DNA from 2 places in the Verrucosispora sp. WMMD703 genome. Region 2 is predicted to be linked to the other one. Evidence: riboswitches for the same ligand, from Rfam matches in the RefSeq annotation. Region 2 holds a riboswitch; the other holds the start of a gene.
The links. A riboswitch is a leader RNA that binds a small molecule or an ion and turns the genes downstream of it on or off. The one in region 2 is predicted to bind cobalamin.
Positions count from the first base shown of each region.

Region 1: linked by a shared signal. The riboswitch ahead of ACN26Z_RS15045 (ribonucleoside-diphosphate reductase subunit alpha) and the one ahead of metE (5-methyltetrahydropteroyltriglutamate--homocysteine S-methyltransferase) in region 2 are both predicted to bind cobalamin.

Region 1 is NZ_JBMHMM010000004.1:3,150,694-3,166,060, reverse strand. Features, by position in the region: gene ACN26Z_RS15060 (IucA/IucC family protein) at 1-1,231, shown strand, start outside; gene ACN26Z_RS15055 (alanine racemase) at 1,228-2,355, shown strand; gene ACN26Z_RS15050 (ribonucleotide-diphosphate reductase subunit beta) at 2,474-3,469, opposite strand; gene ACN26Z_RS15045 (ribonucleoside-diphosphate reductase subunit alpha) at 3,505-5,895, opposite strand; cobalamin riboswitch at 6,021-6,225, opposite strand; gene ACN26Z_RS15040 (helix-turn-helix domain-containing protein) at 6,846-7,853, opposite strand; gene ACN26Z_RS15035 (hypothetical protein) at 8,108-8,386, shown strand; gene ACN26Z_RS15030 (hypothetical protein) at 8,498-8,959, shown strand; gene ACN26Z_RS15025 (nuclear transport factor 2 family protein) at 8,960-9,211, opposite strand; gene ACN26Z_RS15020 (hypothetical protein) at 9,419-10,129, shown strand; gene metH (methionine synthase) at 10,316-13,831, opposite strand; gene ACN26Z_RS15010 (PAC2 family protein) at 14,133-15,002, shown strand; gene ACN26Z_RS15005 (GntR family transcriptional regulator) at 15,132-15,367, shown strand, end outside.
Region 2 is NZ_JBMHMM010000004.1:2,845,266-2,860,632, reverse strand. Features, by position in the region: gene ACN26Z_RS13580 (hypothetical protein) at 1-186, shown strand, start outside; gene ACN26Z_RS13575 ((4Fe-4S)-binding protein) at 201-623, opposite strand; gene ACN26Z_RS13570 (GNAT family N-acetyltransferase) at 655-951, opposite strand; gene ACN26Z_RS13565 (MarR family winged helix-turn-helix transcriptional regulator) at 1,186-1,653, shown strand; gene ACN26Z_RS13560 (DUF6817 domain-containing protein) at 1,641-2,192, opposite strand; gene ACN26Z_RS13555 (SDR family NAD(P)-dependent oxidoreductase) at 2,250-3,251, opposite strand; gene ACN26Z_RS13550 (DedA family protein) at 3,488-4,189, shown strand; gene metE (5-methyltetrahydropteroyltriglutamate--homocysteine S-methyltransferase) at 4,280-6,517, opposite strand; cobalamin riboswitch at 6,631-6,841, opposite strand; gene ACN26Z_RS13540 (EthD family reductase) at 7,188-7,493, opposite strand; gene ACN26Z_RS13535 (dihydrolipoyl dehydrogenase family protein) at 7,606-9,027, opposite strand; gene ACN26Z_RS13530 (hypothetical protein) at 9,029-9,589, opposite strand; gene ACN26Z_RS13525 (TetR/AcrR family transcriptional regulator) at 9,849-10,457, shown strand; gene ACN26Z_RS13520 (alpha/beta hydrolase) at 10,549-11,283, opposite strand; gene ACN26Z_RS13515 (MFS transporter) at 11,470-12,729, opposite strand; gene ACN26Z_RS13510 (AAA family ATPase) at 12,816-15,367, shown strand, end outside.

The DNA.
Region 1 (15,367 bases), 310 kb from region 2:
CGCGTTGGCCACCCTGTTGCGGCAGCGCCCGTCCAACGACCCCACCCCCACCGGCGACCCGGTGGTCGACGACTATGTCGACTCCGAACAGTGTCTGGTACACGGCCACCCGCATCACCCCAGTCCGAAGTGGCGCAGTGGTGATCCGGCGAGCTGGCGTCGCTACGCCCCGGAGCTGCGCAGCAGCTTCCGGCTCGACTGGCTCGCCGTGCCCGCCGACCTGGTGGCGGGCGACGGGCCGGTGGACGAGCTGATCGCGCCGCTGGATCCGCCGGACGCGCCACCCGGTCACCACCTGCTGCCGGTGCACCCGTGGCAGTTGGACCTGATGCCACCTACCGATCTGAGGTTGCGCCGGCTCGGCCCGGCCGGCGTACCGGTCCGCCCGACCGCGAGCGTCCGTACGCTCTACGCCCCCTCGGTCGACCTGTTCCTCAAGACCAGCCTGCACGTGCGCATCACCAACTGCCTGCGCAAGAACGCCCGCTACGAGTTGACCGGAGCGGTGGCGTTGACCCGGTTCCTGTCCGGTGTGCCGCTTCCCGCACGGGTCGGGTTGCTGCGGGAGCCCGGCTACCGGACCGTCGACCTGCCGGGGGCGGACGAGGCGTACGGCACCATCCTGCGGACCGGGGTACGCGAGCATCTGCGGCCGGGCGAACGGGTGGTGTTGGCGGCGGCGCTGGCCAGCGCGCCGCTGACCGTGCCGGACCCGATCGACTGGTGGCGGGCCTACGTCGAGCTGCTGGTGCCCACGGTGCTGCGCCTGTGGCTCGGCCACGGCGTGGTCCACGAGGCACACCTGCAGAACGTGCTGGTGGTCCTGGATCCGGACGGTCGCCCGGCCCGCCTGGTCCTGCGTGACCTCGAAGGATTGAAGCTGGATCTCGGACGGTTGGCGGCCTGGCCCAACCGGGTGCCCCGGCAGGCCGCCTACACCCCCGCACAGGCGGCCCGGCGCGTCGTCTACTGCCTGTTCGTCAACCATCTCGCCGGTCTCGCCGGTGCGCTCGCCGACGGCCACCCCGGCACCGAGCCCCGGCTGTGGCAGACGGTCCGGCGAGCCGTCGAGGCGGCGTACGCACAGCTGGGTGAGCCGGCCGAGCTGACCCCGCTGCTGCACGGCGCTCCGCTCGCTGCGAAGGCGAACCTGTTGGTCCGCTGGCACCGGGCCGCCGACCAGCAGGCACCCTACGTCGAGGTGCCCAACCCGCTCGGCGGTGCCGAATGACCCGACCGACGTACGTCTACGATCTCGCCGCCCTGGCCACGCACGCGGCTGCCGTCCGGGCGGCCCTGCCGGAGCGGGTCGAGCTGCTCTACGCGGTCAAGGCCAATCCCGACCCGGGGATGCTGCGCACCCTCGCGGCCACTGTCGACGGTTTCGAAGCCGCCAGCCGGGGCGAACTGCGGCACCTCGCGGCGGTGCTACCCGACCGGCGGGTGGCCGCCTTCGCCGGACCGGGCAAGACCGACGCGGATCTTTCGGCAGCGCTGGCCGCCGACGTGCACCGGGTACACGTCGAGTCCGCCACCGAACTGCACCGGCTGGCCGCCCTGGCGCGGGCCGCCGGGCGTACCGTCGATGTGCTGCTGCGGGTGAACCTGCCGGTCGCGACCCCGGGCGCGGTCCTGGTGATGGGCGGACAGGCGAGCCCGTTCGGCCTGGACCCACCGGAGGCGGTCCGGCTCGCCGTCGACCCACCGCACGGGGTCCGGGTCCGTGGCGTGCACGCCCACCTGGCCAGCGGGCTCGACGCGCCGACCGCCGCCGCGGTGGCGCGCGAGGTGACCGACTGGGCGGTGCGGCAGGTACGCGCCGAGGAGGTCAACGTCGGCGGCGGCATGGCCGTCGACTACCGCCGCCCGGAGCACCGCTTCGACTGGCCGAGCTACGGTCGGCTGCTCGGCGAGGTGTGCGACGCCCACCCGACGGTCCGGCTCCGGATCGAACCCGGCCGGGCCGTGGCGGTCTACTGCGGGTCGTACGTGACCGAGGTGATCGACGTGAAGCGGTCCCGGGGTCAGTGGTTCGTGATCGTCGCTGGCGGCACCCACCACCTGCGGACTCCGGCGGCCAAGGGACACTCCCAGCCCTTCGTCGTCGTGTCCCGCGACGGTGCCGGGCCGCGTACCGACGGTGGCCCGGTCACCGTCGTCGGCCAGCTCTGCACGCCCAAGGACGTGCTGGCCCGCGACGCCGAGAGCGGCCCGATCGCCGTCGGGGACCTCCTCGTGTTCGGAATGGCCGGCGCCTACGCGTGGAACATCAGCCACCGCGACTTCCTCATGCACGATCCGCCCGACTTCCGGGTAGGAGACCCACTCGCCGTCGCCCACAGCTGGGGCCGCTAGCGGGTAGCGCTCCGGCGACGACGTCGCCGCTCTCGCGGCGGCCGGTGAACCGGCCCGGCGGTGATCGGCAGGATCAGCGCCGGGCCGGACCCGGTTCGTGGTGGTGGCCGGACCGCCGTCAGAAGTCGTCGTCGAAGGCGACAGTGCCGGTGACTCCGACCTGATAGGCCGACACTCGCCGTTCGAAGAAGTTGGACAGCTCCTGCACGTCCTGCAACTCCATGAAGGCGAACGGGTTCTTCGACCCGTACAGCGGCGCGATCTCCAACTGCGCCAGCCGCCGGTCGGCGACGTGCTGGAGATATTCGCGCATGTCGGCCAGGGACAGCCCGGACACGCCCTGTTCGAGCAGGTCGGCGGCGAACTGCACCTCGCACTCGACGGCCTCGGCCAGCATGTCCCGGACCTGCTGCTCCATCTCGGCGTCGAAGAGGTCCGGCTCCTCGGCGCGTACGGTGTCGACCACGTCGAAGGCGAAGGCCATGTGCATCGACTCGTCCCGGAACACCCAGTTGGTGCCGGAGGCCAGGCCGTGCAGCAGGCCCCGGGACCGCAGGAAGTACACGTAGGCGAAGGCGCCGTAGAAGAACAGTCCCTCGATGCAGGCGGCGAAGCAGATCAGGTTCAGCAGGAACGACCGCCGGTCCGCACGGGTCTTCAGCTCCCGCAGCTCGAAGATGGAGTCGATCCATTTGAAGCAGAACTCGGCCTTGCGGGCGATCGACGGGATGTTCTCCACCGCCGCGAACGCCGCGAACCGTTCCCGCTCGTCCGGCACGTAGGTGTCCAGGAGGTTCAGGTAGAACTGGACGTGCACCGCCTCCTCGAACAGCTGCCGGGACAGGTAGAGCCGTCCCTCCGGCGAGTTGACGTGCTGGTAGAGGTTGAGCACGAGGTTGTTGGCCACGATGGTGTCGCCGGTGGCGAAAAACGCGACAAGCCGGGACACCAGGTGCTGCTCCGCCGGGGACAGCTTGGCCAGGTCCGTGAGGTCGGAGTGCAGGTCGACCTCCTCGACGGTCCAGGTGTTCTTGATGGCGTCCTTGAACCTGTCGAAGAACTGCGGGTAGCGCATGGGCCGCAGGGTCAGGTCCATGCCGGGGTCGAGCAGCATCTGCCGCTGGCCGGTGTCGGGTTCGGAAACAGTTGTCACTGGCACGCCTCGCAGCTCTCGGGGTTTTCCAGGGAGCAGGCCAACGCCTCGTCGTCGCTGACCGCGACGATCGGCCTGGCCGCCGGGGTGACGGCGACGGTGGCCTGCTGGATCCGGGTCGCCGGACGCGACCGCAGGTAGTAGGTGGTCTTCAGCCCGGCCTTCCAGGCGTACAGGTACATCGAGGAGAGCTTGCCGATGGTCGGCGCGCTCAGGAACAGGTTCAGCGACTGCGACTGGTCGATGAACGGAGCGCGGGCGGCGGCCAGGTCGACAAGCGCCCGCTGCGGCAGCTCCCACGCGGTACGGAACAGCTCCCGCACCTCCTCGGGCAGCTCGGCGATGCCCTGCACCGACCCCTCGGCCCGCTTGATCTGCTCACGGATCGGCGCGGTCCACAGCCCGCGCGCCTTCAACTCCCGCACAAGGTACGTGTTGATCTGGAGGAACTCGCCGGACATCGTCTCCCGCTTGAACAGGTTGGACACCTGCGGCTCGATGCACTCGTAGCACCCGGCGATCGAAGCGATCGTGGCGGTCGGCGCGATCGCCACCAGCAGCGAGTTGCGCAGGCCGTGGCGGGCGATCTGCTCCCGCAGCGCGGTCCACCGCGACGCCTGCGTCACCTCCGCGCCCCACAGGTCGGGATGCAAGTCACCCTTCGCGGCGCGGGTTTCGGCGTACGCGGGGTGTGGGCCGAACCGCTCGGCGAGCCCGGCCGACGTCTCCAGCGCGGTCAGGAAGATCTCCTCCTGGACCCGGGTCGACAACTCCCGGGCCGGTGCCGAGTCGAACGGCAGACGCAGGGTGAACAAGGCGTCCTGTAGCCCCATCAGGCCGAGCCCGACCGGGCGCCAGCGCGGGTTCGACACCGCCGTCTGCTCGGCCGGGTAATAGTTGATGTCGATCACCCGGTCGAGGAACACCACAGCCGTGCGTACCGTGGCGCGCAGCTTCTCCCAGTCGACACCGTCGGCGGTGACGTGCGCGCCCAGGTTGACCGACCCGAGGTTGCACACGGCCGTCTCGGTGTCGCTGTTGACCTCCAGGATCTCCGTGCACAGGTTCGACAGGTGGATCGTGTTGCCGGGCGCACCGGTCTGGTTGGACAGCCGGTTCGCCGCGTCCTTGAACGTCATCCAACCGTTGCCGGTCTGCGCGAGCGTACGCATCATCCGGCCGTAGAGATCGCGGGCCTTGACCGTCCGCACGGCCTTCTTCTCCGCCGCCCGGTACGCCTCGTCGAACGCCTCGCCGAACAGGTCCGGCAGCTCGGGCGCGTCCGACGGGTCGATAAGCGACCAGTCGCCGTCCGCCTCGACCCGGCGCATGAACTCGTCCGGGATCCAGTTCGCCAGGTTCAGGTTATGGGTACGCCGGGACTCCTCCCCGGTATTGTCCCGCAACTCCAGGAACTCCTCGATGTCCGGGTGCCACGGCTCCAGGTACACGCAGGCCGCGCCCTTGCGCCGGCCACCCTGGTTGACCGCCGCCACCCCCGCGTCGAGGGTCTTGAGGAACGGCACGATGCCGTTGGATCTGCCGTTGGTGCCCCGGATCAACGCGCCCCGTCCCCGGACCCGTGACCAGGAGATGCCGATCCCGCCGGAGAACTTCGACAGCTTCGCCACCTGGTGGTAACGCTCGTAGATCGAGTCGAGTTCGTCGCGCGGCGAGTCGACCAGGAAACACGACGACATCTGGGTGTGCCGGGTCCCCGAGTTGAACAGCGTCGGTGAACTCGGCAGGTACGCCAGGCTCGACATCAGCCGGTAGAACCCGATCGCCTCACCCGGGGTCTGCGACAGCCCGCAGGCCACCCGCAGCAGCCAGTACTGCGGCGTCTCCACCACCAGGCGGGTCTGCGGATGCCGCAGCAGGTAACGGTCCGCGACGGTACGCAGCCCGAAGTACTCGAACCGCAGGTCACCGTCCGGGTCGACCGCGTCGTCCAGCTTGCGGGCGTTGCGGGCCACGAACTCCGCGGTAGCGTCTCCGATCAGCCCCAGGCCGTGGGCGTAGCGGATCGACTGGCTGAAGCTGGCCACCTGCTGCCCACGGACCTCCTTGTCCACGTACGCGGCCAGCAGCCTAGCCGCCAGCTTCGAGTACTGCGGCTCCGTACCGATCAGCTCGGCGGCCGTCTGAATGGACAGCTTGTCCAGCTCGGCGGTGGTGGCACCGTCGTACAGGCCGCTGATGGTCTTGGTGGCCACCCGCAGCGGATCGACCTCGTCGAGGTCGGTCACCCACCGCTCCACCGCCCGGACGATCTTGTTGACGTCCACCGGTTCCGTGGCGCCGTCGCGTTTGCGGACCTGCATCACCTGCCGGCGCTGCTCCGACACACCTGCGTCGGAGGCCGGCGCCTCCCGCACGACCGTCACGTCTCTCTCCTCGCGCCGTCTGCTCAGGGCCTCGGACACGCGGGAGGACGCCACGGGATCCGCGCAGGCGGCACGGCCCGTTCATGGCGTCGGCCGTCCCACGCGGCCTGCGGCCGCCACCCACGAGTGCGGGCGGCGTGCTGGCAGGTCTTCGGACTCGTGGGCGTGCTTACGCGCTCCTACTGGCCGTCGCTTCCCAGGCCGGAGCCCAGTGCTTCGTGACGGCTGTCGTTCCCACTCACCGCTGCGGGGCAGCCCCGGATTCACACCGGGTTCCCTCTTGCCTCGGCCGCCCCGGATGGGCGCCGAACCAGCTACGAGTGACACCATATATGGGCGACCCGCGAACGCAAGACACCAGATGGTGTGTCGGCGTGTCCTGCAACGTGGGTCACATCCTGCTACGCCGGTCCGTGCTTGACCGGTCGCAGGCCGGCCAGCGTACGAAAAGGACGGCGGATGCGACGGGATGCTGATCGTCGGTCACGCCCCGGCGTGGCTACCCGTCCCGCAGGTGCACCGCAGCCACGCGAGGAACCGGGTCGTCAGCTCGCCGGGATCCTCACGCGGCAGGTCGTCCAACGCCGCCGTCAACAAGGCACCCGCGTACATCGACAGGCCCACCCGGTCCCGGCCGTACGCCTCGGCGGCCGTCGCATGCCGGCCACCGGGTGTTGCGCCGGGCCTGGTCGAGCAGGCGTTGCCGGGCGGCCTTCTGCTCGACAGCCTCCCGCCACTGCCCGCCGTCCGCCAGCGGTATCGGCCGCCGCCGCAGCCACCACCAGAACCTGCGCCACCTGCTCACGCCATCACCTCCACCGAAGTTCGGGACGGGGGCGGCGGTACGTGGGGGCGCACCGCCACCACCCACAAGAATCGTGCGATGGCGGTGGGTGCTCAGGGCAGGTGCGAGGCGTCCGGCGCCCTGTCCGGGACGGTTGACGGACAGCTCAGCCGGTGGCGACCGCGAGTGCCTGCCGATATTCCTGCGTCCATGCGGCTTCCCGCTGGTCAGGCGGCAACCCGGCCAACCCGGCCCGCAGGTTGTCGATGCCGGCCGACGTGTCGCCGAGCGCCAGATAGGCCAGCCCGAGACCCATCCTGCTGAACGTGGGCGTCAGCCAGTAGGCCAGGACCGGCGCCTGCTCACGCTCGGCCGCCTCGGTGAGGTCGCTCGCCTCCCCGAGGAGCCCTACCGCTGAGTTCCGGTCGCCGAGTAGCGCAAACCCATGGGCGGCCTGGACCGCGTCGCCGACGCGTTGCAGCGCCGTCGCCCCGGGTGTGTGGTACGCGGTGAGGAAATGGCGCACGATGCCGCGCGGGTTGCCTCGCTGCCGCTCCAGGTAGCCTCGGAAGTTCTCCACCTGCGCCGCGAGCGGGCCACTGTCAACGGCGTCGGCCTGCCTGGCGGCCTCGATCAGCACCTGTATCGCCTCACCGTCGTTGCGGGCTTCCGCATGCAACCAGCCGACGAACTGCGTCCACTCCGCCACCACCCCGTGCAGTTGGCCGGCGTACGGCCCGGCAGCCCGCTCGGCGAGTTGCTGCATGGTGGACCACTGCGCCACCATCGCCGGCAGTGTCACCGGAGCCGGCAGGACGTCGTCGAGGCGGCGTTGCGCGGCCAGCACCTCGGCGAGCAGCCGCACCGCAGCGGCGTCGAGGCGGGTCGGTTCGGCGAGCACGTACGCCAGGCGGTCATCGTCGTCGGGGGTGGTCACGGTCGGCGCATCGACGACCATCGCGGCCAGCGTCCCGCCGGCCTCCAGGGTGTCGTCAAGGTGCGCGGCGAGTTCTCGGGACGGTCGGGTCCGGCCCGTCTCGAGGTCGTGCACGTAACTCTTCCCGACGTACGCGAGGCGGGCCAGATCACGCAGTGACAGGCCACGGACACGTCGAAGTCGGGCAAGCTCAGCGGGAAACCGTGGGTCAACGATGGTGCGCGCGCTCGGCGGCATGACGAAGCTCCCGGGTGAAGGACTATGCGGCGGTCTGCTGGCCTCCACACCAGCGAGCCGCCACAATCGACGGTACTCGGCTCCGACGTGCGGCGGCAGCAACCGCCGAATGAGCCGGGCACGTGTCGGCGAGATGGCGAATCGCGCGGACCTGTCGAATTCAGTCAGCGAAGGCGGGATGGCTACGCGTCTTCGTCACCGTCCTGAAACCCAACCGAGGTGGCAGGTCGACGCCGCGCTGTAATCGTCAGAGCATGGTCGCTCGAACGCGCGCGAGGACACGGCGGATCGTCGCCACCCTGGCCGCCACACTGCTCATGCTGACCGCGCTGACCGCCTGCACGCCAGAGATCAAGGGCATCACCGTGGATGCTGACGGCCGACCGCTCGCCGCGCTGGCCTGGTGCGCGGACAAGCCGCCGGACGTGATTGTCCTTGCCACCGAACGCGCGGTCTCGCCCACCCCGTCCGGCGCTCCGGAACCATCCGCGAATTGGCCGAGCTGGCCGGCCTGCAACCAGGATCAGCCATGATCACCGCAATCGTGAACAACGACGAGGTACCGAAGTACGTCTCCCTCGACGAGTTCGCACGCCTCGGCAGGGCCGAGTGCTGACCTCGCTCGGTTCTGCCGTCCTGGCCGGGTGAAGCCCAACCTGGAGAGAATCCCGGGGAAGCAGGACCGACTCGCGGAGGAGATCCTCGCCCGCGCGCCGCGACGCATCGAGCAGAGCTTCGTACGCTCCCTCGACCCCACCAACGCGCTCGCCCTCGGCCACTACGGTGCCCGCCTCGCCACCCTGGCATTGCGCCAGAACTCCGTCGATCTGCTACGCCGCTCAGTGCTGGCGACCGGCCTCGCCCGATGTCTGGCGTCCGATGACGACCGGGACTTCATGCTGGCTCTGGCAGTGCCGTGGATCGTGGCACAGCAGCTCGGCGAAGCCCCCGTCGAGGTATTCGCCACGGTCGGCGACAGCCTGCCGGACGGGCCGGTCGCCAGACTGGTCCACACCTTCGGTGCCCGTACCGACATCACCCTGGAAGCCTTCGGCTGGGAACTGGTGACGACATCCGACGGCCCGGACTTCCGGCCGGCGTCCTGATCACAGAAGCACCTCGGGAGTGCCGGCTTGCGCCTGGCCGACGGCCTGAGCGATGGCGAGGGTGTGCTGATACTCGCGCCACTGGGCCAATTTGCCGTGGCTGGTCCGCAGTACCCCGATGAACGGTGCCGAGGCGGTGACCCCGGTCGCCGTGTGTGTGCCGACCAGTTCGTACTCGACCACGATCACGTCGGGGTCGCCGGTCTCGTGCACGACCACGTTGCGGCAGCCGCCGCAGGTGACCGCAGCCATGTTCAGTGCGGCGACGACCAATCTGGCGTCGTGGTGGGCGCGCCGGAAGTGGTACGGCGAGTGTATGAACTGGGAGCACGCCAGCACACGCGCAAATGGGGCAATGGGTTGCCTGCGCAGCGCGAAAACAGCACCGGCGTGCCGCCGGACGTTCGTCTATGCTCGCTCGTATTTCCTGCAACTGCCGAGCGGTGGAGAGGGAGAGCCATGTCGGACTGGTTGGACTTGTTGGAACGGGGGTCCTGGTTTGCGGCGATAGCAGGTACGCTGGTCGCTGTCATCGTGGCCGTACAAGCGTCGAACACCTCCTCTAGGATGAAATCGACGCTGGATATGGCGAGGCCCTTTGTCCGCGCGTTGGCGCTCTCCCTGGACAAGCCAGAAATCCTGGCCGCATACGAATCCGAGTGTACGACCGCCAAGGAGATCCTGCGCAAGAAGACGCGCCGCAGGCTCGGTGTGGCAGGAGTGGTACTTGGCATCCCGGCATTTTCGGTAACCGCTGCCTTACTTCTTCCTGAGGTTCCTAATCGCACCGAGATGCGGTTCTCCATCGGCGACGCAGCACAGCAGGAATGCACGACCGGCGGTCTGAACTTCGCAATGCATACCACCTGCACCAATCGCTGGTTCCTTGACTCGCCAGGGCAGGCAATCCAGGCACAGGCCACCCTCTCGGGTCCGGCACGCCAGAGAGATCTGAGCATCGTCGTTGATGGCTGCTCGGACCGCGCGCAGGTTCGGTGGGAGCTACTCGCCGATGGCGAAACTCTCGGCAATGGCGTGGCTGGTTCTGGGAGCCAGGAACAGGAACTGCGCGTACCTAAGGGCAAGTCATCGCTCACCATCCGAGCCGAGCGAATCGATGATAATTCGTGCTCCGCAGAACTCGTCGTCGAGGCCATCCAGTGGCCCTAGTACTTCAGTAGGAGATCCGTTTCCGGGCTCGGTGGGGTCATGTCGGGTGTAGTGACTGATCTTGGCTTTGGTTTGGTGCCGGCCTCGGAAGGTGGACCACACGATGACGTTGCCGACGCGTCGGGTGGGTTCTGGTTCAACGCCTACCGCAGGTGCCGGAAGTGCAGGTCACGGCACCTGCGGGCGTCACTTGGCGTTGAAGTAGCTGGCCTCGGGGTGGTGGACGACGATGGCGTCGGTGGCCTGCTCCGGCATCAGCTGGAACTCCTCCGACAGCTGCACACCGATCCGTTCGGCGCCGAGCAGCTCCACGATCTTCGCCCGGTCCTCCAGGTCGGGGCAGGCCGGGTAGCCGAACGCGTACCGGCAGCCCCGGTAGTCGGTGCGCAGCAGGCCGGCCAGGTCGGCCGGGTCGTCGTCGGCGACGGTACGGCCGTCGGGCAGCTTCCACTCGGACCGGACCCGCTTGTGCCAGTACTCGGCGAGAGCCTCGGTGAGCTGCACCGACAGCCCGTGCACCTCCAGGTAGTCGCGGTACTCGTTGCGGGCGAACAGCTTCGCCGCGTACTCGCTCACCGGCTGACCGACGGTGACCAGCTGCAACGCGACCACGTCCAGGGCGCCGCCGCGCGGGCGGAAGAAGTCGGCCAGGCAGAGCCGCCGCTCCTGCCGCTGCCGGGGGAAGGTGAACCGGGCCCGCTCGGCGTGCCCGTTCTCGTCCAGGACGACCAGGTCGTTGCCCTCCGAGTACGCCGGGAAGTAGCCGTACACCACGGCCGCCTCCAACACCTGGTCGGCGATCAGCCGGTCCAACCAGTAGCGCAGCCGGGGTCGGCCCTCGGTCTCCACCAGTTCCTCGTACGACGGGCCCTTGCCGCCGCGCGCACCGCGCAGCCCCCACTGGCCCATGAAGGTGGCCCGCTCGTCCAGCAGCGCCGCGTAGTCGGCCAACGGCACCCCCTTGACCACCCGGGTGCCGTGGAACGGTGCGACCGGCACCGGCACGTCGACCGCGACGTCGGAGCGTACCGAGGTGTCGTGCAACTCCGGCAGCGACTCGGCGACAACCGCGCGCTGCCGTTCCCGACGGGCCCGCCGGGCCGCCAGGGCCGCCTCCCGCTCGGCGTCGACCACGGGAGCGCCGCCGCGCTTGGCGGCCATCACCCGGTCCATCAGGGACAGCCCCTCGAAGGCGTCGCGGGCGTAGTGCACCTGGCCGGGGAACATCGACCGCAGGTCGTCCTCGACGTACGCCCGGGTCAGCGCCGCGCCACCGAGCAGGACCGGCCAGCGCTCCGCGACCCCGCGCGACGCCATCTCGACCAGGTTCTCCTTCATGATGACGGTGCTCTTGACCAGCAGGCCCGACATGCCGATGGCGTCGGCGCGGTGCTGCTCGGCGGCGTCGAGGATGGCGGAGATCGGCTGCTTGATGCCGATGTTCACCACCTCATAGCCGTTGTTGGACAGGATGATGTCGACCAGGTTCTTGCCGATGTCGTGCACGTCGCCCTTGACGGTGGCGAGCACGATGCGACCCTTGCCGCCGTCGTCGGCCTTCTCCATGTGCGGTTCGAGGTACGCCACCGCGGTCTTCATCACCTCGGCCGACTGCAACACGAACGGCAGCTGCATCTGACCGGAGCCGAACAGCTCACCGACAACCTTCATGCCGTCCAACAGGATGTCGTTGATGATGAGCAGCGGGGCGGTGCCGGCCGCCATCGCCGCGTCGAGGTCGGCTTCCAGGCCGTTACGCTCGCCGTCGATGATCCGCCGCTTGAGCCGCTCGTTCAGCGGCAGGGCCGCCAACTCCTCGGCCCGGGTGGCACGCGCCGAGGCGGCGTCCACGCCTTCGAAGATCTCGATGAACCGCTGCACCGGGTCGTAGCCCTCGCGCCGCCGGTCGTAGACCAGGTCGAGGGCGATCTCGCGCTGCTCGTCGGGGATCTTCGACATCGGCAGGATCTTGCTGGCGTGCACGATCGCCGAGGTGAGCCCGGCCTGCACGCATTCGTGCAGGAAGACCGAGTTGAGCACCTGCCGGGCCGCCGGGTTGAGTCCGAACGAGACGTTCGAGACGCCCAGTGTGAAGTTCACCCCGGGCCAGCGCCGGGCGATCTCCCGGATCGCCTCGATGGTCTCGATGCCGTCGCGGCGGGTCTCTTCCTGACCGGTGGCGATCGGGAAGGTCAGCGCGTCGATGAGGATGTCCGAGCGGTGCATGCCCCACCGACCGGTGAGGTCCTCGATCAGCCGCCCGGCAACCCGTACCTTCCACTCCGCCGTACGGGCCTGACCCTCCTCGTCGATGAGCAGCGCGACCACGGCGGCGCCGTGCTCGGCGACCACCGGCATCACCCGCGCGTACCGGGACTCCGGGCCGTCGCCGTCCTCGAAGTTGACCGAGTTGACCACGCACCGGCCGCCGAGCATCTCCAGGCCGGCCTCGATCACCGCCGGCTCGGTCGAGTCCAGCATGATGGGCAACGTGGAGGCGGTGGCGAACCGGCCGGCCAGCTCACGCATGTCGGTGGTGCCGTCCCGGCCGACGTAGTCGACGCAGAGGTCCAGCAGGTGCGAGCCGTCACGGGCCTGGCTCCGGGCAATCTCCACGCAGGACTGCCAGTCGGCGGCGAGCATCGCCTCCCGGAACGCCTTGGAGCCGTTGGCGTTGGTCCGCTCCCCCACCATCAGCACGCTGGCGTCCTGCGCGAACGGCACGTGGTGGTAGATCGAGGAGACCCCCGCATCGGTACGCGGCTCGCGGGCCACCGGCCGCACGTCGCGCAGCCGCTCGGCGAGCACCCGGATGTGCTCGGGAGTCGTGCCGCAGCAGCCACCCACCAGCGCGACGCCATAGTCGGCGACGAACCGTTCCAGCGCATCGGCCATGTCGTCCGGGCCCAACGGGAAGTACGCCCCGTCCGGGGTGAGCACTGGCAGACCCGCGTTGGGCATCACCGACACGGGGATGCGGGAATGCTGTGCCAGGTAGCGCAGATGTTCGCCCATCTCGGCCGGCCCAGTCGAGCAGTTCAACCCGATCAGGTCCACGCCGAGCGGCTCGATGGCGGTCAGTGCCGCGCCGATCTCGCTGCCCAGCAGCATGGTGCCGGTGGTCTCGACCGCCACGTGACAGATGATCGGCACCGTACGGCCCGCCTCGGCCATCGCCCGCTTGGACCCGACCACCGCCGCCTTGACCTGGAGCAGGTCCTGGCAGGTCTCGACGATCAACGCGTCCGCGCCGCCAGCGATCAGCCCGCCGGCGTTCTGCTGGTACGCGTCACGGAGGCTGGCGTACGAGGCGTGACCGAGGGTCGGCAGCTTCGTACCCGGACCGATCGAACCGAGCACCCAGCGGGGCCGCTCCGGGGTCGAGTACGCGTCGGCGGCCTCCCGGGCCAGCCGCGCCCCCACCTCGGACAGCTCCCAGATCCGGTCGGCGATGTCGTACTCGGCGAGGTTGGGCAGGTTCGCGCCGAAGGTGTTCGTCTCCACACAGTCCGCGCCCGCCGCGAGGTACGCCTCGTGCACCCCACGTACGACGTCCGGGCGGGTGACATTGAGAATCTCGTTGCACCCCTCCAGACCGTCGAAGTCGTCCAGGGTCAGGTCCGCAGCCTGCAGCATCGTGCCCATCGCCCCGTCGGTGACGAGGATCCGGTCTGCCAGCGCATCGAGCAACGAAGTCCGCACGACCTCAGGTTAGTGCGGTGGGACCGGCCCGCACCCCCGCGTGCCGTCCGATCCCACATTGTGTCATCGGGATCACGTTGCCCGCTTTGGTACGCATTGCCCAACACGTGCGCTGCCGACCGGTGTCCGCGCGGTCCTACGCCGTGTCGACGCCCGCCCCATCCGGCGCGGCCGACGGGCCGGGTCCGGGCCTGGCACGTAGGCTGACTGACGTGAAGGACTACAGCGACACCGCCACGCACCGTGGGCGGACGACCGGGACCATCTCCCGGACCGCCGGTGACGAGCAGGAGGTGACGGCGTGACCGAGTTCGACGGGCTGCCGGTGCTGCGGTCCCCGGTCGCCATCTGCGCCTTCGAGGGGTGGAACGACGCGGCGGACGCATCCACCGCGGCGGTCGAGCACCTGGAGCAGGTGTGGGAGGCCCGGCCCGTCACCGAGCTGGACCCGGAGGACTTCTACGACTTCCAGGTCAGCCGGCCCACCATTGCCATGTCCGACGGCGCCACCCGCCGGGTGGAGTGGCCGACCACCCGGTTCACGGTCGCCAGCCCCGCCGGCACCGAGCGGGACGTGGTGCTGATCCGCGGCATCGAACCGAGCATGCGGTGGCGGACCTTCTGCGAGCAGGTGCTGGAAATCTGCCACAGCCTGGAGGTCGAGCGGGTGGTGCTGCTCGGTGCTCTGCTGGCCGACGTGCCGTACACCCGGCCGCTGCCGATCAGCGGCAGCGCCTCCGACGCCGACGCCGCGCGCCGCTACCAGCTCACCCCGACCCGATACGACGGGCCGACCGGCATCGTGGGCGTGCTGCACGACGCCTGCACCCGGGCCGAGGTCGACGCCGTCTCGTTCTGGGTTCACGTGCCGCACTACGCCAACAACCCGCCCTGCCCGAAGGCCACCCTCGCCCTGCTGCACCGGGTCGAGGAGGTGCTGGATCTGCCGGTGCCCATGGCCGACCTGGCCGAGGAGGCCGCCGAGTGGGAACAGCGGGTACGCAGCGCCGCCGAGCAGGACGCCGAGCTGGGCGAGTACGTCCGCGAGCTGGAGGAACGCGTCGGTGACGCGGGCATCACCCCGTTGACCGGGGACGAGATCGCCCAGGAGTTCGAGAAGTACCTGCGCCGCCGGGGCGGATCTGCCGGCCCCACCGCCGGTTCCTGGTAACCCGCTACCCGTTCCGCTTTCGAGACCCCGGGTCGTTCGTCGGCCCGGGGTCTCGAAGTATGTGTCGGGGTGGCGGGGCTCACCACCCGTACGGCATCCTAGGAACCTAGCTGAAATGAGGAGGCGGGGATGCAGATCAACCCGGGGGCGGCCGAGTTCCCGCACCGGCAGATCGCCGCGCAGCTCAAGACCCAGATCCGCCGCGGCGACTGGGCGCCCGGCGAACGGCTGCCGTCCATCCCGGCCATCGCCGAGATGTTCGGGGTGGCCAAGCAGACCGTGCAACGCGCCGTCGACCAGCTGCGGGTCGAGGGCATCCTGATCACCAAACCCGGTTCCGGTACGTACGTGCGGGGCACCCGGCG
Region 2 (15,367 bases):
GGGATCACCGCGTTCCGGTGGGAGCCCGATGCCGTGGCGAAGGCCGTGGAGTTGCTCGGGGAAGACGGATTCGAGGTGTGGTGGCACCGGTTCGCCGGGAATTGGCAGTACCGGCTTCAACAGAACGAGAGAGCACGGCGGGCCGGCGGCACCGGCCTCGCCGGCACCGGCGGCTTCGGAATCTGAGCGCGGGTGTCGAGTCAGCCCATCCGGCTCTGCCCGCAGGGCCCGCCGTGATCGCAGTACGGCTGCCGTTGGCTCCGCCCGCACCCGCACAGGACCGCCCTGGTCTCCGCGCGCACGCCCTGCGGCGTGTCCACTCTCAACTCACCGCGCACGATCAACTGTCCGGTGGAGTCGCGCCTGATCTGCGTCGGCCGGTCCGGGGACTCCGCACCACCGTCTGCGAATTCGTACCGCAACGCTCCGGAGGGACACCGCCGCACCACCTCGGCCAGGCGCTCAGCCTCGGCGCCGTCGGGCCGGATCCACGGGCGCTGACCCGGGTCGAAGACCGCCGGCAGGCCGCGTACGCACTCGGCGGCGTGCAGGCAACGCCGGGCCTCGAAGGTCACGGTGATCGACCGGCCCTCGTACGCCTTCGTCGCCGTTTCGCTGCTCATGCCGACCTCCGTCGCTGTCCTACCCGGCTGTTCAGTCGCTGACCCTGCTGCGGGACTGGTACACCAGGTCCTGATACTCGGGGTGCCGGGCGATCCAGCCCGCGAAGAACGGACAGGTGGGCAGGACCAGCAGATTCGCGGCGCGGGCCGCGTCGAGGCCGGCGCGGGCCAGGGCGGCGCCCACTCCCTTGCCCTCGTACGCCGGCAAGACCTCGGTGTGCACGAACGCCACGAGTTCCGCAGTGCGGATGTACTGCGCGAAACCCGCGACCGTCGATTCTCCCTCGACCCGAGCCTCGTACCGATTGGCCTCGGGGGCATCGCTCACATTCACTACCATGTGTCCTCCAGCTCGCCGTGCTGCGCATCGAAACCCGATGCCCGTCATGAGCCGGGTACGCGGCCACGCGCACGACGCCCCACCCCGGTTGGTTGATGTGTCACCCAGATTAGCCACCGATAGTTGATGCGTCAACCGGCCCCCGGGCTCGCCAGCCTTGACCGAATCCGCGCAGGAAGTCCGGCAGCCACATGCCGTCGACGTTGTCGTTACGCTCCCCGCATGGACCCAACGCCCCGCTGGCTAACCTCGCAACAGCAGGTCGCCTGGGACAGTTTCATCCGCATGCAGGAGAAGCTCATCGGACGGCTCGCCCGCCGAATCCAGGCCGACTCCGGCATGTCCGCCGCCGACTACATCGTGTTGGTCAAACTCACCGAGACCAGCGGCGGACGGATGCGCCTGACGGACCTGGCTAAGCAGGTGGAGTGGGAAAAAAGCCGCATGTCACACCAGATACGGCGAATGGCCGAGCGCGGACTGGTGGCCAAGGAGGAATGCCCCGACGACGGACGCGGAGCGTTCATCGCGGCCACCCCAGCCGGCTGCAAGGCGATCGAGGACGCGGCACCCCTGCATGTCGAACATGTCCGCCGGCTGTTCATCGACGCACTCAGTCAGGAAGAACTCGACATGCTCGCCAGCATCTCCGATCGCGTCCGTGCCCACCTGGAGAGTCAGCCCGACTGAGGCCGAGCGACACCGAGGAGTCGCTGTGCCTCGCCGCTGACCTGGGGGGAAGCGATCGGAGCCCAGGCAGCGAACAGCGAGCGTAAGTAGTCGCCGTACCTGTCCGCGGTAGCAGGATCCTGCTCGACGACATCCAGTTCGTTGACGATGCTGAGATCCACGAACGGTTGCCTCTGGTCGGGTTCCAGGTGCCAGGTCCGGTTGGTGAACCGGTCGACGACCACACCGGTCTCCGCCAGCTGTCGCCAGGTCCGCCATCGGTCGCAGGCCCCGTACAGGTAGACAAGTGCCTCGGCGTCATCACCGATGAGGTTGCGCAGTGTCGCTCGATCGGCCCAGTCGAGCAGCGTCACATCGAAGCCGTCCGTGCCGTAGACGGCATGCGCGAGACCGGCCAGCTGCGCGTCGACCGCACATCCCAGGTCACCAAGGCGGTCGTGAACCCGGCACAGGTGGGCGTAGAGAGTGCCGCCGGGATGCGGAATGGTCTCGGCTCCACGCTGCCGCAGCCAGTGCCGCACCTCGGAATCCACGCTCATGTGCCCGACCTTACGTAAGCCGCGTCCGACCGGCGGCCCGTCAACGAGGGCGGTTCGTCACACCGGCGTACCGAGCAGCTCGGTCGTTCGCTCCCACAGGCGGGTGGCCAACTTGTCGTCCGTGGCCTGCCGGTGGACCGGCCCATTCGGTGTGAGGCGGTGGAAGTAGCCGCCGTTCACCGCCTCCGGATCAGGCATCGTGGCCAGGTGAACCAGCGGCTCGGCACCCTCGGCGAGAGTGGACAGACCACCGAGCAGGCGGTACCGGACCAGCGCCGCGACCAGCGGGGCTTCCCGGTTGATGTCGGTGGCGGCGATCACCCCCGGGTGGAACGCCATCGCGGTCAGCCCGCTGCCCCGGGTACGCCGGGCCAACTCGCGGGTGAACAGGATGTTCTGCAGCTTCGTCATCCCGTACCGCAGCAGCTCGGACCGTTTGCCGGCACCTTCGAGATCGTCGAGATCGATGCTGCCGAACCGGTGGCCGTTGCTGGAGGTGGTGATGACGCGCGCCCGCCCGACGGTGGTCAACCGGTCCAACAGGAGATTGGTGAGCAGGAACGGAGCCAGGTAGTTGACCTGGAACATCACATCATGACCGTCCTCGGTACGGCTGCGCCTGGTCAGCACGACGCCGGCATTGTTGGCCAGCACGTCGATACAGGGGTAGCGACCCAGGAGGGTGTCGGCGAGCCGGCGTACGTCCGACAGCCGGGTGAAGTCGGCCACCAGCGGCTCGCCGCCCACCTGGCGCGCGACGGCTGCGGTCTTATCGGGCGACCGGCCCACCACCACCACGGACGCGCCCAGGCACGCCAACCGGCGGGCGGCCTCGGCACCGATACCCGCACTGGCCCCGGTGATCACCACGGTCTTGCCTGCCAAGATCCGGTCACCCATGGCATCCATCTCCCCGAATGGGACGATGGCCAATCGTAAGAAACCAACAGCACGAACGCCACCGCCAGTGGTGATCAGGCCGAGCAGCCGGTGCAGCCCGGCCGTGATGCCGGCGGTCAGCAACGCATGGTCGGTGCTCAGCGCGGTAGCGATCTGCATGAGCAGCCACATCGTGGCGGAAGCCGCCGACGGTCGAACATGCCCGCCAGCACCACCCCGACGTGGCGGTGCTGGACATTCGCATCGCCGTCGAGGCTGGCCTCGTCGACCATCCGTCCAAGGAATGATCAGGCCGACCCTGTCGAAAGCCAGGGTCGGAACCCTGGTGAATCTCAGGGATGGTGACTGCCTTTCGGGCACGGCGGCGGACCGCTCCCGGCTCATACCGTCGAGACATGATCGACCTGCTGGAAACCGCGATTACCTCGCCCTGGGTTTACCTTGCGTTGTTCGCGATCGCGACCCTCGACGGGTTCTTCCCGGTCGTGCCGTCGGAAACCATGGTGATCACCGCTGGCGTGTTCGCGGCGAGTGGCGAGCCGAACCTGACGCTGGTCGTCGTCGCCGCCGCACTCGGCGCATTCTGCGGTGACCACGTCTCCTACCAGATCGGGCGTACGGCAGGCAGTGGATTCATCGACCGGCTGCCATCCGCCAGCCGGCGCCGGACGGCATTCCGGTGGGCCGCGGGCACTCTCGCCAGCCGCGGTGGGCTGCTGCTCGTGGTCGCCAGATACATCCCCGGTGGCCGGACGGCTGCGACCATGACCATGGGCGCCGTACGCTACCCAAGGACCAGGTTCGCGCTTTTCGACGCCGTGGCGGCCACATCCTGGGCCGTGTATTCGGCCGCCGTCGGATACATCGGCGGCGAGGCATTCGGAGACAACAAGCTCCACGGTCTCATGCTCGGCCTCGGTATCGCCGCCGGCACCACGATCATCGTCGAGGTGGCCCGGCACATCCGCCACCGTACGAGCGCGCACTCACCGTCGCCTGGCACAGTCGGTGACCCGCCCCGAGGGCCGCTACGTTCCCGGCCGGATCCCCGCCCGACGACAGGGCAGTCCCCGCACCGAGCGGGCAAACCGCGATGACCTCGCCGGGCGCGAGGCTGTCAGTTGATCGATCTTGACGGGCGGTACCGACCACGAGCCGTGTGGTCGGTACCGCCCGGCCCGGTTCGGTCAGCCCCCGCGCACCTCGGCGGCGGCGTCGACCAGGTGCCGCAGGGACGCCTCGACCTCCGGATAGCCGCGCGTCTTGAGGCCGCAGTCCGGATTGACCCACAACCGGCGGGCCGGCACGGCCGCGACCGCCCGGCGCAGTGCCTCGATCACCTCGTCGCGCGGCGGCACCCGGGGGGAATGGATGTCCCACACCCCGGGTCCGACACCCCGGCCGTAGCCGATCGCGGCCAGATCGTCAAGCACCTCCATCTTGGACCGCGATGCCTCGATGCTTGTGACGTCGGCGTCGAGGGAGTCGATGGCGTGGATCACCTCGCCGAACTCCGAGTAGCACAGGTGGGTGTGGATCTGGGTGTCGTCGGCGACGCCGCCGGTGGCCAGCCGAAACGCTCCGACGGCCCAGTCCAGGTACGCCTTCTGGTCGGCCTTGCGCAGCGGCAGCGTCTCGCGTAGTGCCGGTTCGTCGACCTGGATGACCCGGATGCCGGCGGACTCCAGGTCGCGGCACTCGTCGCGCAGCGCCAGCGCGACCTGGTCGGCGGTGTCCGCGAGGGGCTGGTCGGTACGGACGAACGACCAGGCCAGGATGGTGACCGGGCCGGTGAGCATGCCCTTGACCGGTTTGCTGGTGAGCGACTGCGCGTAGGTGGACCACTCGACGGTCATCGGTGCCTTGCGGGACACGTCACCGTAGATGATCGGTGGGCGTACGCAGCGGGAGCCGTACGACTGCACCCAGCCGTGCTGCGTGGCGGCGAAACCGTCGAGCTGCTCGCCGAAGTACTGCACCATGTCGTTGCGTTCCGGTTCCCCGTGCACGAGCACGTCCAGACCCAGCTGTTCCTGCAACCGGATGACCTGCGCCACCTCCGCGCGCATCCGCGCCACGTAGCCGGCGTCGTCAAGGCTGCCGGCCCGGTGCGCGGCGCGGGCCCTGCGCAGTTCGGCGGTCTGCGGGAACGACCCGATCGTGGTGGTCGGCAGCTCCGGCAGGCCCAGTCGTTCCTGCTGGCGGGCGGCCCGGTTGCGGTATTCACCGCGCTGCCGGTCGGTGGGACGCAGCGCGGCCAGGCGGCCGCGGACGTCGTCGTGACGCCAGGCCGCCGGGGTGGGCGGCAGTGGCGCCGGTAGCGCGGTGGTGCCGTCGCGCAGCGCACGGCCGAGCACGACGATCTCGTCGACCTTCTGCCGGGCGAACGCCAACCGCGCGGACAACCGGGGGTCGAGGTGCGTCTCCGCGGACACGTCGACCGGCACGTGCAGCAGCGAGCAGGACGAGGAGACGGCGACGTGATCGGCGAGCCCGGCGACCGTCGCGCCGGCAGTCACGGCGGCCCGCAGGTCGGTACGCCAGATGTTGCGGCCGTCGACCAGGCCGGCGACGATGGTCTTGCCGCCCAGCGGGCCGGCGGCGGCGAGCCGGTGCAGGTTGCCCGGTCCGGCGACCAGGTCCACGCCGACGGCTTCGACCGGGGTGTCCAGCAGGGCCGGAAGCGCGTCCCCAAGGTCACCGAAGTAGGTCGCCACGAAGATCCGCGGTCGGTGTGCGAGTTCACTGAGTCGGGTGTAGGCGCGACGGAGGGCATCGATCTCGGCGGGGCTGCGGTCGGCGGCGTAGGCGGGTTCGTCCAGTTGCACCCAGCCGACACCCGCGTCCGCCAGGGTGGCGAGAATCCGGGCGTACGTCCGGACCAGGTCGTCGAGCCGGGCGAACGGATCGTCTCCCTTGGCCAGCAGCAGGAACGTGGCCGGGCCGACGAACACCGGGCGGGTGGTGACACCCAGGTCGTGGGCCTCGGCGTACTCGTCCAGCGCCTTCGCCGGGTTGGCCGTGAAGACGGTGTCCGGGGCGATCTCCGGCACCAGGTAGTGGTAGTTGGTGTCGAACCACTTCGTCAGCTCCAGCGCCGGCTCGGCGTCGACGCCGCGGGCCATGGCGAAGTAGGTGTCCAGCGCGGACAGGCCCAGCCGGGCGAACCGGTTCGGGACCGCGCCGACAGCGACGGCTGTGTCGAGCATCTGGTCGTAGTAGGAGAAGGTGTTCGACGGGATCGCGTCGAGACGGGCATCGCGCAGCGTCCGCCACACCTGCGCTCGGAGACCGGCAGCGGTGTTGGCCAGCGCCTCGGCGTCGATGGTGCCGGCCCAGTACGCCTCGACAGCCTTCTTCAGCTCACGGTTGACGCCGATGCGTGGATAGCCGAGCACGGTGCTCTGCCCGAATGCGGTACTCACCAAGGGGGTCCTTCCCTCGAAGTGTCCGGCGGACACGGAAGGGGAAGACGGGTACACCTCGGGTACCGGCTTCCGCCCTGGCCCTCCCGAGCGGCCGCCGGCGGCGCACACCGGCGGCGTGCGCAGCACTGGCAGGTCTTCGGACTCGCGGGCATGACACCAGGTCGCCTACTGGCCGTCGCTTCCCAGACCTCACGGTCCAGTGCTTTGTTGACGGCGGTCGTTCCCACTCACCGCTGCGGGGCAGTCCCGGATTCACACCGGGTTCCCTCTTACGACGCCCCACCCACCCGGACGGGACGAACCAGCACCACCGCCATCGTACGGGCCACGCCGCCGGCTGGGCCCGTAGTGCCCGACCTACGGGACTACGGGACGACCGCACGCACCACGCACTGGACCGTGCGGTCTGGAAGCGACGGCCGGTAGGAGACCGGCCAAGTCCGTCGACGGCGGCCAGGCCCGGCCGGTGCCGCCGCTGCCACCTCAGGCCGACGGCGACCGGCGCCGCCACCGCGAGGCACAGACCCGCCGCGAGCACCGTCTGGCCCTGCGGCACACCGTGCTCGCGTGGCACCGAGCAGAGTGAAGGCTCCGCTCGGTGCCACGGCAGCCTTGCGGGACGTCTCGACGCGAATCGCTCTCCGCATGGCCTCACCCGGCCCGCTCGTCAGGACTGCTCAATCTCCGAGAACAACCCCTTGAACGCGACCTGCGTCCCCACGAGCGTGCCGAGGACGTCAGCGGCAGCGGGCGTCGTGACTGCGTCGGAGGCGTCTTCGTAGCTGTCGAAGTAGAGGTCGAGGGTCCGGTAGGCGGGGGTAGCGGTCCCGTCCTCCTTCGGCCACACCTTCGCAGACTCAAGTCGTCGCAGCTTCGGCAGCTTCGCCGCGGTCGCCTGCACGTCCGAGTAGGCACGCTCGAAGTCGTCGGGGTCCGCTGGGTTGTCGATGATGAAAGTGATCTTGGTGGACATTGAAGCCTCCATTTGTCGTTCGTTCTGGGGGCAACGGCTCGGGCTCGCGTTGGCGATACCCGAGCCGCTTCGATCCGGCGTGAACCGCTACGGAGGAACGCTCGGCTCCCCGTCAGCGGCCGTACGTCTCCAGCAGGCGCAACCAGACCTCGCTGACCGTCGGGTACGCCGGCACCGCGTGCCACAGTCGGTCCAGCGGGACCTCTCCGACGATGGCGATCGTCGCAGCGTGGATCAGTTCCGCGACGTCCGGACCGGCGAGGGTGAAGCCGACGACCACCTTTCGGTCCTCGTCGACGACCATGCGGGCATGTCCCTTGTAGCCGTCGGCCTGCAGGCTGGCTCCGGCGACAGTCCCCAGGTCGTAGTCCACGACCCGAATCCGCAGTCCGGCCGTCTCGGCCGCAGCCGCGGTCAGCCCCACCGACGCGATCTCCGGGTCGCTGAACACCACCTGCGGCACCGCACGCTCATCGGCGGTCACGGCGTGCCGCCCCCACCTGCCGTCCTCGACCTTCTCCCCCTTTGCCCGGGCCACGATCGCGTCGCCCACCGCGCGCCCCTGATACTTGCCCTGATGGGTCAGCAGCACCCGCCGGTTCACATCACCCGCGGCATACAGCCACCCGCCTCCGCCGACCACACGCAGCGTGTCGTCGACCGCCAGCCAGGCACCCGGCACCAGTCCCACGCGGTCGAGGCCGATGTCCTGAGTGTTGGGCGTCCGGCCGATCGCCACCAGCACCTCGTCCGCCTCGACCCGCTCGCCGTCGACAGTTGCGATGTGGACGATTCCGCGGTCGTCGCGGTTTACGGAAGCGGCCTCCACGCCGGGGCGTACCGACACACCGGCCTCGCGCAACGACTCCGTGACCAACTCGCTGGCGAACGGCTCCGCCGACGGCAGCACACCGTCACGGGCAAGCACCTCCACCGACGACCCCAGAGCGGCGAAGGCGGTCGCCATCTCGGTCGCCACCACGCCGCCACCGATGATGGCGAGCCGACGGGGAACCGACCCGGCCGAGGCAGCCTCGCGGCTGGACCACGGCGCCGCCGCGCGCAGACCCGGAATGTCCGGCAACAGCGCGCTGCTGCCGGTCGCGACGACCACCGCATGCCGCGCGGTCAGCCTGGTCGTGACACCGTCCACGCCGGTCACCTCGACAACGCGGGCGGAAGCGATCCGCCCCTGGCCACGGTGCAGGGCGATACCGGCCGACTCCAGCCAGGAAACCTGCCCGTCGTCCCGCCAATGGGATGCGAAGGAGTCGCGCCGGCCGAGCACCGCAGCCGCATCCAGGTTGCCCGTCACAGCCTCCCGAGCACCCGGCAGTTGGCGAGCCGCCCGCAACGCGGACGCGCTGCGCAGCAACGCCTTGGTGGGCATACACGCCCAGTACGAGCACTCCCCACCGACCAGTTCCCGCTCGACGATGGCGGCGGTCAGCCCGCCCCGCACGACCCGGTCGGCAACGTTCTCCCCGACCGGACCGGCACCGATCACGACGACGTCGTACTCAAGTGAGGTCATGTCAGTTTCCCTTCGCGGCACGGCCGAGACGGACGGCCGCGATCAGGAAGAAGACGGCGCCGGGAATGGCGTAGCCAGCCGCGTTGATCAGCGACGGGTGATCCGCGGCGGCTGCGACGATGAAGGAGCCACCAGCCAGCACCGAGATGCCGCCGCTGATGATCATTGGCCACTGGCCGCCCATCCGCCGACGGGTGACACCTACGATCAACTGGACCAGACCGGCGACGATCGCCCAGGCACCCCAGACCCGCAGGACCGCGGGAACGCCGGACGCCCCGGCGACGCCCACTCCTACCGCCGCGACGAGGCTCACCGCGATGTTCACATAGAGCAGGGCCGGCGAGCCGGTGGCCCTTGACGAACGAAGGTCGTAGCTGGCGGCACCGACGTCGAACAACGGATAGAGCACGAACAGCGCCACCGCGAGCGGACCGATCTCCTTGGCGGTGGCGATCGTCACCCCGGCCCACACGATGGCGAACGCGAAGCGGATGAAGTACAGCCGCCGCAGCGCGGAGGCAGCCTCGGAGATACCGGGCGAAGCAGCAATGGTGGTCACGGGTGACCCTTTCAACGGAGAGGTGGTAGACCGAACGTTCTGTCTCTATAAGCATGCCAGGGGCGGCCGGCACCGTCAAGACCGAACGTTCTATCCGCCACCTCGGTATCGCGCGACCACCGCGCGCCACGGCTCTCGCCGGAGGCCCGCCCCCTTCGTCGCCGCATCGGGCCACGCGTCGTCATCGACGTGGCGCTGTTGGCCCCTGAGGTCGCTCGCTTCCCTCAGACCGAACGTTCTGTTCGCTAAGGTTGAGGGCATGACACGTGGCAAACCCGACAATCGGCCCTCCGAGGCGCGCCTCCGGCTGCTCGCCACGGCAACCAGGATCTTCTACTCGGAGGGCATCCACTCCGTCGGTGTCGACCGGATCATCGCCGAGGCGAAGGTGACCCGGGCGACCTTCTACCGGCACTTCCCGAGCAAAGACGACCTCATTCTCGCCTACCTACGCGAAGTCCATGAGATGGAGCGCGGCACGGTCGACGCGGCCATCGCCAACGATTCATCACCCGTCGACCCGCTCCTGGCCATTGCCGATTCCATAGCTCAGAACATCCAGTCCCCCGGCTTCCGTGGCTGCGCCTTCCTGAACGCCGCGGCGGAGTATCCCGACATGGAACACCCCGTGCGCCAGGAGATAATCGCCCACCGGCAATGGTTCCTGGACACGCTCAGCAAGCTGATGGCGCAGGTTCACCCGGAAACGGCGGACCCGGCCGCACGCCGTTTCGTCATGCTCCGCGACGGCGCCATGGCAGCCGGATGCCTCTTCGACCCCGCGTTGGTGTCCGAGACATTCCTGCACGGCGTCGAAGACCTTCTTCAGCCGAGCGCCGATCGACCGTCGACCGAATCCATCGGCTGACCGGGCCGCACCGGGTCCAGACGACGACCGGCGGCGTTGGATCGCCGATTGGCCCTCGCCGCGACACCGCCAACGTTCCCTGGAAATCGCACTAGCGTAGATGCCGGGCGAAGAACTCGGCCGCGCCTTCCCCTGCGTACCAGGGAACACCAGTGTGTCCGCCCATGTTGGCGTGCAGCGTCTTCTCCTTCGAGCCGAAGGCGTCGAACAGCTTGAGGGCCGCCTGTCGGTCGTTCCCCTCGTCGTCCCACTGCAACAGCACGTGCAGCGGAATGGTGACCTTCCGGGCCTGCTCGAACATGATGCGCGGCACAAAACTCCCGGCGAAGAAGCCGGCGGCCACGATGCGCGGCTCCACCACCGCAAGCCGGATGCCGACGGAGATCACTCCCCCCGAGTACGCGACCGGGCCGCCGATCTCGGGCAGCGACAGGAAGGCATCCAGGGCGGCCTGAAATTCCGGTACCGCCTTGTCGACGAGCGGGAGGATGAGGGCATCGATGATCTCGTCGTTGACCGGCTCGCCGGCCTCCAGCGCCCGGCGCAGGTCGACGCGGGCCTGTTCGATCGCGTCCCAGCGGGGCCGATCACCGCTGCCGGGCAGCTCGATCGCGGCTGCGGCGAACCCATCCGCCACGGCACGCCGAGCCCGCGCCACCAGACGTGGGTACATCCTGCCCAGCCCGAGTGGCGGGTGGCCGAGCAGCACCAGCGGGACCGGCGGTGTCGCGGATGCGGATGTCCACAGGATGCCGGGGATCTCGCCGAGAGTGAACTCGCGTTCGACGACGCCGTCATCGAGGTGTCGTGCAGAGGTGAATCGCATGGTCGTGCCTTTCGGGAGTGCTCGTGGACGGCGCTCCCGGACGACCTATCGCCCGACCGTGACTGCGGGGAGAGCACCCATGTCGAAAACGTTCACGGGTATCACCTCCTCGGTCTCTGGCACGGCCTCCGGCAAAATAGCAGCGGGCCGCTACGGTCCGCCGCGCATTTCTGCGCCGCACCGCGCTCACCGGATGCTGCGGATACCTAGCATCAGCAGCCCGGATGCCACCGCGCACAGGGATCCGAAGACGAACAGCGCCGGATAACCGCCGAACCAGGTGATCAGCGCACCGGCCACCGCTCCGGCCAGCAGCTGGGGCAAGCCGGTGGCCACCTGCAGGATGCCCAGGTCACGGCCCTCGCTGTCGGCATCGGGCAGGACCAGGGACATGACTGCCAGGTCGACCGCGAAGTAGGTGCCGATCGAGGCGCCCAGACAGGCAGCGTAGATCAGCATTCCGGTCCAGGTGGGCATCGCCAGGGGAATGGTCATCGACGCGGCGACGCCGAGGGCGCTCACTCCGACGACCATCTTCCGACGATCCACCTTGTCCGCGATCCAGCCCGTGAGGCCAGCCACGACCACCCACACCAGGATGCTCAGTGTCAGCATGGTGGTCACCGCAGCGGCCACATCGCCGCCGGGCACGTTCTCGGAGCCGATGTAGTCCTGCAAGGTGTAGAAGAGGTAGCCGCTGACCACGTAGTAGGACGCGAAGAGCATGAACCGGCTGGCGAATGCCAACCGGAAGTCGCGGGCGGCGAAGGCGGCGAAGAACGAACGCAGCCGCTCCCCGAGACGCCAGCGCTCACGCACAGGGAGCGGCAGGCCCCGCGCCGACCCTTCCCGGGCCCCGACCAACAGCAGCACGGTGGTGACCAGCAGCACCCCGGCGATGACGGCATAGGCGGTCAGTTGGCTCACCCGGCTGGCGATCTGAACGCCCAGCACGACGCCGGCCGGGGTGCCCATCCCGATGACTCCCGCAGCCAGGCCACGGCGGTCATCGGGAACCCGGTCGGGCAGGATCGCGGTGATCGCGCCGGAGTAGAGGTTCGCCGCGAACCACAACACCATTGTGGTCGCGATCAGCCCCAGCAGGCTGTCGGCCAAGCCCATGAGGATGCAGGCGACAGCCGAGACCACCGCGGCCCCGGCGATCCAGGGTGTCCGACGTCCGAAGCGGGAACGCGTACGGTCGGACAGCGCACCACCGAGCGGAATCGCCACCATCGTCGCGACGGCGGCGAGCGTGTTGAGCAGGGCGAGGTTGCCGACCTTCGACGCCGGGTCCACCGCCTCGACCTGCGCCGGGAGGATGACCGCCGAGATGCCGTTGAAAAGCGCGTACATGGCCGCCGTGGCCGGAAAGAGCAGGATCAGCAGGCGGCCGACACGCGGCCGGGACGCCGGTGCGTGCGGGGGGCGGCGCAAATCAGTCACGAGGTCTCCGGCCGGTCGAGCGAAGTAAGGATCATGCCATCAGTCGCGCGTCGGGCTCCGACCGGCGTGGGTGATATCGTCCGCCTGTGGCAGGAGCTCCGTACCGTTTCGACGGGTTCGAGCTTGACACCTCCCGCTACGAACTCCGGCTCACAGGCAAGCGCGTCCCGCTGGAGCCGAGGGCCTTCGACGTGCTGCTGCACCTGATCCGGCATCGAGACCGAGTCGTCTCCAAGGAAGAGCTCCTCGACTCGGTGTGGGGCGACCGCTTCGTGACCGACGCCGCAGTCACCACCGTGCTCCGCGCCATCCGGCTGGCCATCGGCGACGCCGGCAAGGAACACCGGCTGATCCGTACCGTCTATCGCCGCGGTTACCAGTTCATCGGGCCCGTCACGCAGACACCGGCCGGTGCGGAGGCAGGACATGACCGGGCCCTACCCGCTCGGTTGGCGATGTCGTCAGGTCTCGGCTTCACCGGCCGGCAGCACGAGCGCGCGACGCTCGCGGACGCGTGGAAGGAGGCGCTCGCCTCGCGGCAGCGTCGGATGGTGCTGGTGAGCGGCGAGGCGGGCATTGGTAAGACGACGCTGTGTTCGGTGTTCGCGACCTCGGTGCAGCACGAGGCGGTGGTGCTTTACGGGCGTTGCGACGAAGAGTTGTCGATTCCCTATCAGCCCTGGCGGGAGGTGCTGACGGATCTCGACCGCGATGCCCACGATGTCGTCGACAGCCGCCGCGACGCGCTCGCACCGCTGCTGGGTGGCGCGAGCGCGGTGAGCCTGGAATCGGATTCGGCCCGGTTCGCGCTCTACAACTCGGTCCTCGACATACTCGATGCCGTCTCGGCACGCAGTGGACCGGTACTCGTCGTGCTCGACGATCTGCACTGGGCGGACATGCAGACACTCGCTCTGCTGCGGCACCTCGCCGAGCGGGCACTGACGACGCCGGTCCTGGTGATCGCCACATTCCGCGATTCCGACTTCGACGCCTCGCATCCGCTGAACGTGTTGCTGGCCGCCACCCATCGCGAGCCGGGAACGGCCCGGCTGGCCCTGCGCGGTCTGGACAACAACGAAATGCTCGGCCTGCTGGAGACGATCGCCGGCCACGAGATGGACCACAACGGGCTCACGCTGCGGGATCTGCTGCGCGCCGAGACCGAGGGCAACCCGTTCTTCGTCACCGAGATTCTGCGTCATCTCGCCGAGACCGGGGCGATCAGCCGCCAGCAGGACGGCCGCTGGGCGACTCCGACCCGGCTGCTGACCCGGGGCCTGCCGGTAAGCGTCCGGGAGGTCGTGGGCCGCCGTGTCCAGCGCCTCGGATCCGGAACGCGTCGGGCGTTGGACACCGCGTCGGTGCTCGGCCGGGACTTCGAGCTCGATCTGCTCTCCGAACTGCTCGGCGAAGCTCCACTGCAGACGTTCGAACGGCTGGCGCCGGCGGTCGACAACGCTCTCGTCACCGACGCCGCCGGGCGATTCGCGTTCACCCACGCCATCGTCGCCCACACGCTGTACGCGGAGTTGAAACCCACCGCGCGGGCGTTCATCCATCAGGCGGTAGCGATGGCGATGGAGCGTCGGGTCGGCGATGACGCGGGCGAGCAGGCCGCCGAGATCGCCCACCACTGGATCCATGCCGTCGCACCTGCGAACCGCGCCAAGGCAGCGGAATACTCGCAGCAGGCGGGCGCCTACGCGCTGACTCACGTGGCACCCGACGAGGCGGTCGTCTGGTATCGCCACGCCCTTGAGCTGATGCCCGCCGGTCCCACGGTGCGACGCTGTGAATGCCTCGTCGGTCTCGGCACCGCGCAGCGTCAATCCGGCGACCCCGCGCACCGTGAGACGCTGCTCGAAGCCGGTCGCCTCGCGATCGAACTCGACCACGACGAGCTTCTCGTCCGTGCCGCACTCGCCAACAACCGTGGCGACGTCAGCGGATTCGGGACGACGGACGAGGACCGGGTCCAGATCCTGCGCCGTGCGATCGCCGCGCAGCCCAACCCGGCGGACGGTGCGCTGCTCCACGCGATTCTCGCCATCGAGATCCATGCCACCGCCGCCGAGGACCTGGAAGAGGCCGCAGCCCGTGCGGTGACGCTCGCCCACGAGGCCGGCGACGACCACGTCCTCGCGCACGTCGTACGGCTCACCGAAAGCGCCCTGCGCACGCTGGACGCCCTCGATCGTCGTGAGCAGTTGTTGCAGGCGGGCATCACGGCCGCGGAGCGAACCGGTGACGCGCGGTTGCGCGGCATCCTCTCGATGTCCCACCACGAGATCGCGCTTGAGCGCGGCGACCGTGAGGTGATGAACCGGGAGAAGGACATCCGCAACGCGTTCGCCCAGCGCAGTCCGGAACCCTTCGTCCGCTGGACGAACGCCCAGACGTCGTCGATGCACCACTTTCTGGACGGCGACCTGGCGGGAGCCGAAGCCGCCGCGACCGCCGCCCTCGAACTCGGCGTGGCAACCGGCCAGCCCGAGGCGTTCTTCGGTTACGCGGGTCAGCTCTTCCAGATCCGCCGGGCCCAGGACCGACTGGCAGACGTGGCCGAGGCCATGGAGCAGGTCCTCGACCAGAACCCGATGCTGCAGGTCTTCCGGGCGGGCATGGCCTACGTGTG